3 regions of the Citrobacter sp. LJND-P06 genome follow, and region 1 is predicted to be linked to each of the others. Evidence: riboswitches for the same ligand, from Rfam matches in the RefSeq annotation. Region 1 holds a riboswitch; each other region holds the start of a gene.

The links. A riboswitch is a leader RNA that binds a small molecule or an ion and turns the genes downstream of it on or off. The one in region 1 is predicted to bind thiamine pyrophosphate.
Region 2: another riboswitch for thiamine pyrophosphate. It lies ahead of thiM (hydroxyethylthiazole kinase); the one in region 1 lies ahead of thiB (thiamine ABC transporter substrate binding subunit).
Region 3: another riboswitch for thiamine pyrophosphate. It lies ahead of thiC (phosphomethylpyrimidine synthase ThiC); the one in region 1 lies ahead of thiB (thiamine ABC transporter substrate binding subunit).

Annotation. Positions count from the first base shown of each region.
Region 1 is NZ_CP187317.1:3,789,903-3,793,178, forward strand. It holds gene sgrR (HTH-type transcriptional regulator SgrR) at 1-1,108, shown strand, start outside; TPP riboswitch at 1,144-1,244, shown strand; gene thiB (thiamine ABC transporter substrate binding subunit) at 1,276-2,259, shown strand; gene thiP (thiamine/thiamine pyrophosphate ABC transporter permease ThiP) at 2,235-3,276, shown strand, end outside.
Region 2 is NZ_CP187317.1:1,628,711-1,631,986, forward strand. It holds gene ACO7SM_RS07790 (YadA C-terminal domain-containing protein) at 1-686, opposite strand, end outside; gene ACO7SM_RS07795 (hypothetical protein) at 1,209-1,355, shown strand; TPP riboswitch at 1,375-1,471, shown strand; gene thiM (hydroxyethylthiazole kinase) at 1,505-2,293, shown strand; gene thiD (bifunctional hydroxymethylpyrimidine kinase/phosphomethylpyrimidine kinase) at 2,290-3,090, shown strand; gene ACO7SM_RS07810 (GntR family transcriptional regulator) at 3,135-3,276, shown strand, end outside.
Region 3 is NZ_CP187317.1:4,346,691-4,349,966, reverse strand. It holds gene thiC (phosphomethylpyrimidine synthase ThiC) at 1-1,732, opposite strand, end outside; TPP riboswitch at 1,817-1,926, opposite strand; gene rsd (sigma D regulator) at 1,979-2,467, opposite strand; gene nudC (NAD(+) diphosphatase) at 2,565-3,276, shown strand, end outside.

The sequences.
Region 1 (3,276 bases):
TCTGCGACCGGGGATTCACTTTCACCACGGGCGAGAGCTGGAAATGGACGATGTGGTGGCGTCTCTCACGCGCATCAACGCCCTGCCGCTCTACTCGCATATTACGCAGATTGTCTCTCCGACAACCTGGACGCTGGATGTCCATCTCTCGCAGCCCGATCGCTGGCTTCCGTGGTTGTTAGGCCAGGTTCCGGCGATGATCCTGCCGCGGGAATGGGAAACCCTGAACAATTTTTCCAGCCATCCAATAGGCACAGGCCCCTATGCCGTGATGCGCAATACGCGTAATCAACTGAAGATCCACGCCTTTGACGATTACTTTGGCTATCGGGCGCTCATTGACGAGGTGAACGTTTGGGTATTACCGGACATTAGCGAAGAGCCGACGTGCGGCCTGATGCTCGAAGGCACTGTAGAAAGTGAAAAAGCCATTGAGAGTCGTCTTGAAGAGGGCTGTTACTATTTACTCTTTGATGCGCGAACCCATCGCGGCGCCAATCAGCACGTCAGAGAGTGGGTAAGCCACGTACTTTCTCCCACCCATTTGCTTTACCACGCCGATGAGCAGTACCAGCGCCTGTGGTTCCCCGCCTATGGATTACTGCCCCGCTGGCACCATGCCCGACCGGGACACGGTGAAAAACCTGCGGGTCTGGAAACCCTGACGCTGACGTACTATCGCGAGCACATTGAACATCGGGTTATCGCCCAAATCATGAGTGCCCTGCTGGCAGAACATCAGGTTCACCTGAATATTCAGGAGATCGACTACGATCAGTGGCACGCAGGCGAGATCGAAAGCGACATCTGGCTCAACAGCGCCAACTTCACGTTGCCGCTCGATTTCTCACTGTTCGCTCACTTATGCGAAGTGCCTCTGCTGCAAAACTGCATCCCACGAAACTGGAAAGAAGATGCCGCACAGTGGCACGCAGGCGAGATGAATCTGGCCGCCTGGTGTCAACAATTACTCGCAAGCAAAGCGATTGTGCCACTCATTCACCACTGGCTGATCATCCAGGGACAACGCAGTATGCGCGGCTTGCGGATGAACACGCTCGGCTGGTTCGACTTTAAATCGGCGTGGTTTGCCCCACCCGATCCTTAACCCTTTTGATCTCTTCACGTAATCATTACAATGTGCCGTTCTCAACGGGGTGCTGCGCCATACGCGTGGGCTGAGAAAATACCCGTCGAACCTGATCCGGATAACGCCGGCGAAGGGATTTGAGGCTCATGCTCAAGTCCTTTGCCACTCTTTTACTGAGGTGCAAAGTGTTAAAAAAATGTCTTCCTTTACTGGTGCTGTGTGCAGCACCGGCCTTCGCGAAACCGGTGCTGACCGTGTATACCTACGACTCCTTCGCCGCCGACTGGGGCCCCGGCCCCACCATCAAGAAAGCCTTCGAAGCCGACTGCCAGTGCGAACTGAAAATGGTGGCGCTGGAAGATGGCGTCTCATTGCTGAATCGCCTGCGCATGGAAGGGAAGAACAGCAAAGCGGATGTGGTGCTTGGGCTGGACAACAACCTGCTCGACGCCGCCACGCAAACCAACCTGTTTGCGAAAAGCGGTATTGCGCCTGATGCCGTCAACGTACCTGGCGGCTGGCAGAACGAGACGTTTGTCCCCTTCGACTACGGTTACTTCGCGTTTGTTTATGACAAAAACAAGCTGAAAAATCCGCCCAAAAGCCTGAAAGAGCTCGTCGAAAGCGACCAGAAATGGCGCGTGATTTATCAGGATCCACGTACCAGTACGCCGGGTCTTGGGCTGATGTTGTGGATGCAGAAAGTGTATGGCGATAAAGCCCCCGAAGCCTGGCAGAAGCTGGCAGCCAAAACGGTCACCGTCACCAAAGGCTGGAGCGAAGCCTATGGCCTGTTCCTGAAAGGGGAAAGCGACCTGGTGCTGAGCTACACCACCTCTCCGGCGTATCACACTATCGAAGAGAAAAAAGACCATTACGCCGCCGCAAACTTCAGCGAAGGCCACTATTTGCAGGTTGAAGTCGCCGCCCGTACCGCCGCCAGCAAGCAGCCGGAACTGGCAGAGAAATTCCTCAAGTTTATGGTTTCTCCGGCATTCCAGAATGCCATCCCCACCGGCAACTGGATGTACCCTGTCACCCACGTCACTCTGCCCGCCGGGTTTGATCAGTTGACCAAACCGGCCACTACGCTGGAGTTCACTCCTGCTGAAGTGGCATCGCAACGTCAGGCATGGATCAGCGAATGGCAACGCGCCGTCAGCCGTTAATTCCCGGCTGGCTGATACCCGGGCTTTGTGCCGCCACGCTGATGGCGGCAGTTGCCCTGGCGGCATTTCTGGCGCTCTGGCTTAACGCGCCACAGGGACAATGGCTCTCGCTTTGGCAGGACAGCTACCTGTGGCACGTGGTGCGTTTTTCGTTCTGGCAGGCGTTTCTCTCGGCGCTGTTGTCGGTGGTTCCGGCGATTTTCCTTGCCAGAGCGCTTTACCGACGCCGTTTCCCCGGTCGTCTGGCGTTATTACGCTTGTGCGCCATGACCCTGATTCTGCCGGTACTGGTTGCCGTTTTCGGTATTCTCAGCGTCTACGGCCGCCAGGGCTGGCTCGCCACACTCTGGCAAGCTTTCGGGCTGGAGTGGCGTTTCTCGCCTTACGGGTTGCAGGGTATTCTGCTGGCGCACGTCTTTTTTAATCTGCCGATGGCCAGCCGCTTGCTGCTACAGGCGCTGGAAAACATTCCCGGCGAACAGCGACAGCTCGCGGCGCAGTTAGGTATGCGCGGCTGGAATTTCTTCCGCTTTGTGGAGTGGCCGTGGTTACGTCGGCAGATCCCGCCAGTGGCGGCGCTCATTTTTATGCTCTGCTTCGCCAGTTTTGCTACCGTTCTTTCACTTGGCGGCGGCCCCCAGGCCACCACCATTGAGCTGGCGATTTATCAGGCGCTCAGTTACGACTTCGATCCTGCGCGGGCGGCAATACTGGCGTTGATTCAGATGACATGCTGCCTGGCGCTGGTGCTGCTCAGCCAGCGTTTAAGCAAATCCATTGCGCCGGGAACGACGTTGGTGCAAGGCTGGCGCGACCCGGACGATCGCCTGCATAGCCGCCTGAGCGACGCGGCGCTGATTATTCTGGCACTGTTGCTATTGCTGCCTCCGCTATTGGCGGTCATTGTTGACGGTTTCAACCGCCAGTTGCTGGATGTCCTCGCACAACCTGTGCTCTGGCAGGCCCTGTGGACTTCGCTTCGGATCGCTCTGGCCGCGGGGTTGCTGTGCGTGGTTC
Region 2 (3,276 bases), 2.2 Mb from region 1:
TTGGCTTGCTGTTGAGCGAAAAACTTTTTCGCATCCTGAAGGTCTTGAGCGACATTTGCCGATTGCTGCGTGGCACTCGCAATCGCCTGGCTATTACTGGCAACTTTCGATTGTGTCGCGGTATCGACTTTCGTCACTGTGGTGGTGACGCCATCGCGCCCGTCTTTGCCATCTTTTGGTTTAGGGGCATCTTCGAGCGCTTTAATGCGGTTGTCTTCGTGAATATTTTGATTCAACAACGCATGATTCACTTGTTGCTGGTCGTCTTTGTTGGTGGTGATTTGCGTTTGCAAATTCTTATCCCCACTTAAGCGGTTAGCCGTTTCACTATCAACAGTACTTTGATCCGCTTTGGTGTTGAATAAAATACCAATTTGATGATTATTCGAGGCAATTTGGCCAGTATGTAAATCGGCTTGGGTTTGAACATCATCCACTTTTTTGTTTACGACAATGACAGCATCTTTCGTACTGTTTAAATCAGCATCAACGGAAGTAATGCGGTCGGTATTATTTTGAATCTGATCCAGATCGTATGTTTTAACCGACTCATCAACCCCTTGAACAGCGATAAAGGTATTTGTACCGTCCATCGTACCGATATAACCAACGCTGGCAGCATGAGCAGAAGAAATGGCGAGGGCGCTAAAAACAACGACAGAAACTGCAGATTTAACAAATTTCATTAAAACATTCCTACGAGAAATTAACATAAGTGTTTTTACTATTATTTTTAAGCGTTGAGACGATCTTTGTCTCTTCCAGACAATATCTTACCGAGAGGTGACTAATTTCCTTTTTTAGTAACGCGAATAAACTATCCAGCAACGTGATAGGTTAAACCTTGACGCAGATCACGCATGGCACGAATAGCTAAAGTTTGGGGGGTGAAAATCTACTGTTATCCAGCTCAATAGAAGATTAGAGAATAAACGTAATGAGTATTGAATTATATTTAATCTAAGAATGAACTGTATGTAACCAAGGTTATTATTTCTTTCTGATACTTTATTTTGTTTTTTCTGATTTGCTATTTTGAATTTTATTGATGATACGTGGTGTTAATATTTTAGATAGAGTGGTTCTATTAGGTGGCTTAAAGTGGGGTAAGTGATATTGATATGTAAAAAATATGCATGATATTAATCACGGATAGTATGCTCCATAACGTCATCGTTACGCTTTAATGAATGCAAGAAGGTGTTTTTTTGGATGAAATATTGACGGTAAAAATGGGCATGATGCGTGCTGGCGTCATTTACCGTTTATGCTTTCTTGCTGACCCTGAAGCAGGGCTGGATATCAGCCTGCCAGCGAGGGCTTGCAATCGCCAACTGCTTTCCTTACTCTGTTAATAATCAAGCGATTTGTACTACTAACGACTCGGGGTGCCCTTCTACGTGAAGGCTGAGAAATACCCGTACCACCTGATCTGGATAATGCCAGCGTAGGGAAGTCTGACACTGCTCGTGTCTCATCTTCTTCACGCGGGCAGGAGCTGAACATGCAGCCTGACCTGCACAGCCGCGCTCTGGCGGCTCATACCTTGCACCAATTTCGAACACTTTCTCCCCTCACGCACTGTATGACGAATGACGTCGTACAAACGTTTACGGCGAACACATTGCTGGCGTTAGGCGCTTCACCTGCCATGGTGATTGAACCTGAAGAAGCGGGCCAGTTTGCCGCCATCGCGAGTGCGCTTCTGATTAATGTCGGAACACTGACACAGGCGCGCGCCCAGGCCATGCGCACGGCGGTGGAGCAGGCGCGTATGGCCAATACCCCCTGGACGCTTGACCCTGTCGCCGTGGGTGGACTCGATTTTCGTCGTCACTTTTGCCTTGCGTTGTTGGCGCTGCAACCTGCCGCTATTCGCGGGAATGCGTCTGAAATTCTTGCGCTTGCCGGAATGTCTGCGGGCGGACGCGGAGTGGATACTACCGATACCGCCGCCTCGGCGTTACCTGCCGCACTTGCCCTGGCGCGTCAGTGCGGAAGCGTCGTGGTGGTGACGGGTGAGGTGGATTACGTGACCGATGGTCAACGCACCGTTTGTGTCACCGGTGGTTCTCCCTTGATGACGCGTGTCGTAGGCACGGGGTGTGCTCTCTCCGCGGTGGTGGCGGCCAGTTGCGCATTGCCGGGGAATACGCTGGACAATGTCGCCTCCGCCTGTAGCTGGATGAAACAAGCGGGTGAAATGGCAACCGCTCGCAGTCAGGGGCCTGGCAGTTTTATTCCCGCTTTTCTTGATGCTCTCTATAACCTGAATGCGGAGGAATGCGCATGAAACGGATAAATGCTTTAACCATTGCGGGCACGGATCCCAGCGGCGGTGCGGGAATTCAGGCCGATCTGAAAACATTCTCGGCACTCGGTGCGTATGGTTGCTCCGTCATTACCGCGCTGGTTGCGCAAAATACGCGCGGCGTTCAGTCGGTCTACCGAATTGAACCCGATTTTGTCGCGGCGCAGCTTGATTCTGTGCTCAACGATGTGCGAATTGATACCACCAAAATAGGTATGCTGGCGGAAACCGATATCGTTGAGGCGGTAGCCGAACGTTTACAGCGCCATCAGGTGAAAAATGTGGTGCTGGATACCGTCATGCTGGCAAAAAGTGGCGATCCGCTGCTTTCGCCTTCCGCCATTGAGACGTTACGAACCCGCTTGTTACCGCAGGTATCGATTATTACGCCGAATTTACCTGAAGCCGCAGCGCTGCTGAACGCTAACCATGCCCAAAGCGAGCAGGAAATGCGGGAGCAAGGTCGTGCGCTGCTGGCGATGGGCTGCGGCGCGGTGCTCATGAAAGGGGGGCATCTGGACGACGCGCAAAGCCCGGACTGGCTGTTTACGCGCGAAGGCGAGGTGCGTTTTACCGCCCCCAGGGTGAACACCAAAAACACCCATGGCACGGGTTGTACGTTGTCGGCGGCGCTGGCGGCGCTGCGTCCTCGTCATCAAAATTGGGCCGAAACAGTGCAGGAGGCAAAAAGCTGGCTTTCTGCGGCGCTGGCTCAGGCAGATACGCTGGAAGTGGGTGAGGGGATTGGGCCAGTACATCATTTCCACGCATGGTGGTAATGGTAGTATACTGGCAACAGACTCGTCTGCCAGGAAAAAGATAAATGGAACAATCGCATACCCGGCTGATTGCGCAACTGAACGAACGAATTTCAGCGGCGGATAATATGCCGCTTTACATGAAGTTTGCAGAAACGGTCAAGAATGCTGTGCGTAGCGGTACTCTTGAGCATGGCAATATTTTGC
Region 3 (3,276 bases), 560 kb from region 1:
CGACTTTGCCCGATTCCTGCGGCAGCGTTTCATCGTGGTACGCGCGGGCGGTGAACGGGTCGAGCGCCAGATTAAACTGGTCTTCCCAACGGAATTCGAAGCGCGCTTTCGACATGGCGTTATCGCGGATTTGCGCGCCCGGGTGGCCCTTTGCCAGGTCGGCGGCGTGAGCGGCGATCTTGTAGGTGATAAGCCCTTGTTTCACGTCTTCTTTGTTGGGTAAGCCGAGATGTTCTTTCGGGGTGACGTAGCAAAGCATCGCGCAGCCAAACCAGCCAATCATCGCCGCGCCAATCCCGGACGTGAAATGGTCATAACCCGGCGCGATATCCGTAGTCAATGGGCCTAAGGTGTAGAACGGCGCTTCATGACAGTGCTCCAGCTCTTCGGTCATGTTGCGGCGGATCATCTGCATGGGGACATGCCCTGGGCCTTCGATCATCACCTGTACGTCATATTCCCAGGCGATTTTGGTCAGCTCGCCGAGGGTGTGCAGTTCAGCAAACTGCGCTTCGTCGTTGGCGTCACGAACCGAGCCTGGACGCAGGCCATCGCCGAGAGAGAGTGCAACGTCGTAGGCGGCGCAGATTTCGCAAATCTCGCGAAAGTGCTCGTAGAGGAAGTTTTCCTGATGATGGGACAGGCACCATTTCGCCATGATTGAGCCGCCGCGCGAGACAATCCCGGTCAGCCGTTTGGCGGTCATCGGCACGTAGCGCAGCAGCACGCCCGCGTGGATGGTGAAGTAATCCACCCCCTGTTCCGCCTGCTCCAGCAGCGTATCGCGGAAGGCTTCCCAGGTCAGATCTTCGGCGATCCCGTTGACCTTCTCCAGCGCCTGGTAGATCGGCACCGTACCGATCGGCACCGGGCTGTTACGCAGGATCCACTCGCGGGTTTCGTGAATATAGCGGCCCGTTGAAAGGTCCATCACCGTGTCCGCGCCCCAGCGGGTAGACCAGACCAGTTTTTCGACCTCTTCTTCGATGGACGAGGTCACCGCCGAGTTGCCGATATTGGCGTTTACTTTGACCAGGAAGTTGCGACCAATAATCATTGGCTCAGATTCCGGGTGGTTGATGTTGGCAGGGATAATTGCGCGTCCGGCGGCCACTTCATCACGGACAAACTCCGGGGTGATGTTTTCCGGCAGACGTGCGCCAAAGCCTTCACCTGGATGCTGGTGGCGCAACACTTCACTGCGGATACGCTCGCGCCCCATGTTTTCACGGATAGCGATGAATTCCATCTCCGGCGTGACGATCCCCTGGCGTGCATAATGCAATTGCGTGACGCATTTCCCGGCTTTGGCACGTTTCGGCGTGAGCAGACCCGTGAAACGAAGTTCGTCCAGACCGTCATCGGCCAGGCGCTCTTTGGTATAGGCAGAGCTGCGGTCGGTCAGTGCTTCGCTATCGGCGCGGGCGTCAATCCACGGTTGACGCAGTTTTGCCAGACCCTGTTCAACATTAATCGCGATATCAGGATCGCCGTACGGGCCCGAGGTGTCATACACCGGAATGGCTTCGTTTTCTTCGTACTGAGGATGGTCTTTTGTGCCGCCGGTCAACGTCGGGCTAAGCTGGATTTCGCGCATTGGGATGCGGATATCCGCCTGCGAGCCGGTGATATAGATGCGTTTTGAATTCGGAAAGGCGGTGCCTTCCAGCGTATTGATAAAGTGTTGTGCTTGTTCGCGTTGCTGGCGACGGGTTAATTTTGTTGCAGACATAGCTCATTCCAAAAAAAAGTAAGGAGTGGCTTGTCAGACGACGGATGAACCAAAAGAAGGGATCGCCCAGGAGGGCGATACAGCAGCATTTTGACTCTTGTTCCCTTCGCAGGTATTAGCCTGATCAGGTTCCGCGGATCCCGAATTAACGGTCTCAGCCCGTGCTTTCACACTGGGCACTCCGACAAGAAATAGCCCCCGGTAAAGGGGGCGACGAAGATAAGTTACGCGTTAATAGCGTAGAACTCAAGCAGGACGTTTAGTCTTTGCGCTGTCGTGCATCGCGTCAAAGACCAGCATGATCAGCTTGTCTTCAAGGATAAATCGGGATTCCAGCGCTTCGCCGATATCTGATAAAACCTTTTGAAATTCAAGATAGTTATCATGGTCGATGGCCATTTCCAGGCTGGAATCGTAGTAATCCATAATGCATTGCGTATTGGCTTCCAGCAACGGCCAAATTTTCGTTGCGTTTAAAAGCTGCCCGTTACCTTCCAATTTATGGAGAATACGTTCATAAATACTGAAATGTCCGGCGGAAAGGTAATCGACCAGACTTTGACAAAAATCATCCAGCGCTTTTTCGTTTAAGCGCATGTACGATTCTTTGCCAGGCTTAATGCCAACCAAATTGTAGTAAGCCACGAGCAGATGCTTACGTACATGTAGCCAGCGATCAACCAGTTTATTACTTCCTCTGACGTGCTCTGTCAGGTTATCCAGCTGGTTTAACATGATTGACTCCGCAAGTTTAGATTCAAAAAACTGCTCACTCAAAAATGTAAAAATAATGTAAACAACATGCCTGTGAAGCAAAGGTAGCGCAAGAGATATGGATCGTATAATTGAAAAATTAGACAGCGGCTGGTGGATCGTCAGCCATGAGCAAAAAATATGGCTACCTCGCGGAGAACTGCCGCATGGCGAAGCGGCAACGTTCGATCTTGTTGGGCAGCGCGCGCTTCAGATTGGGGAGTGGGAAGGCGAACCCGTCTGGCTGGTACAGCAGCATCGCCGCCATGATATGGGATCCGTACGACAGGTTATCGATCAGGATGTCGGCCTGTTTCAACTGGCCGGGCGGGGTGTGCAACTGACGGAGTTTTACCGTTCGCATAAATTTTGTGGCTACTGCGGTCATTCGATGTACCCGAGTAAAACCGAATGGGCCATGTTGTGCAGTCATTGCCGCGAACGTTATTACCCTCAAATAGCGCCTTGCATTATTGTGGCGATTCGCCGGGAAGATTCCATTTTGCTCGCCCAACATACCCGCCATCGCAATGGTGTGCATACGGTGCTGGCTGGATTTGTTGAAGTGGGAGAAACCCTGGAACAAGCGGTGGCGCGTGAAGTCATGGAAGAAAGCCGTATTAAAGTGAAGAACCTGCGCTATGTCACGTCGCAGCCGTGGCCATTCCCGATGTCGCTCATGACCGCGTTTATGGCGGAGTACGACAGCGGGGAGATTGTTATTGATCCGAAAGAGTTACTGGAAGCGGGGTGGTATCGTTATGACGATCTGCCGCTACTGCCGCCGCCGG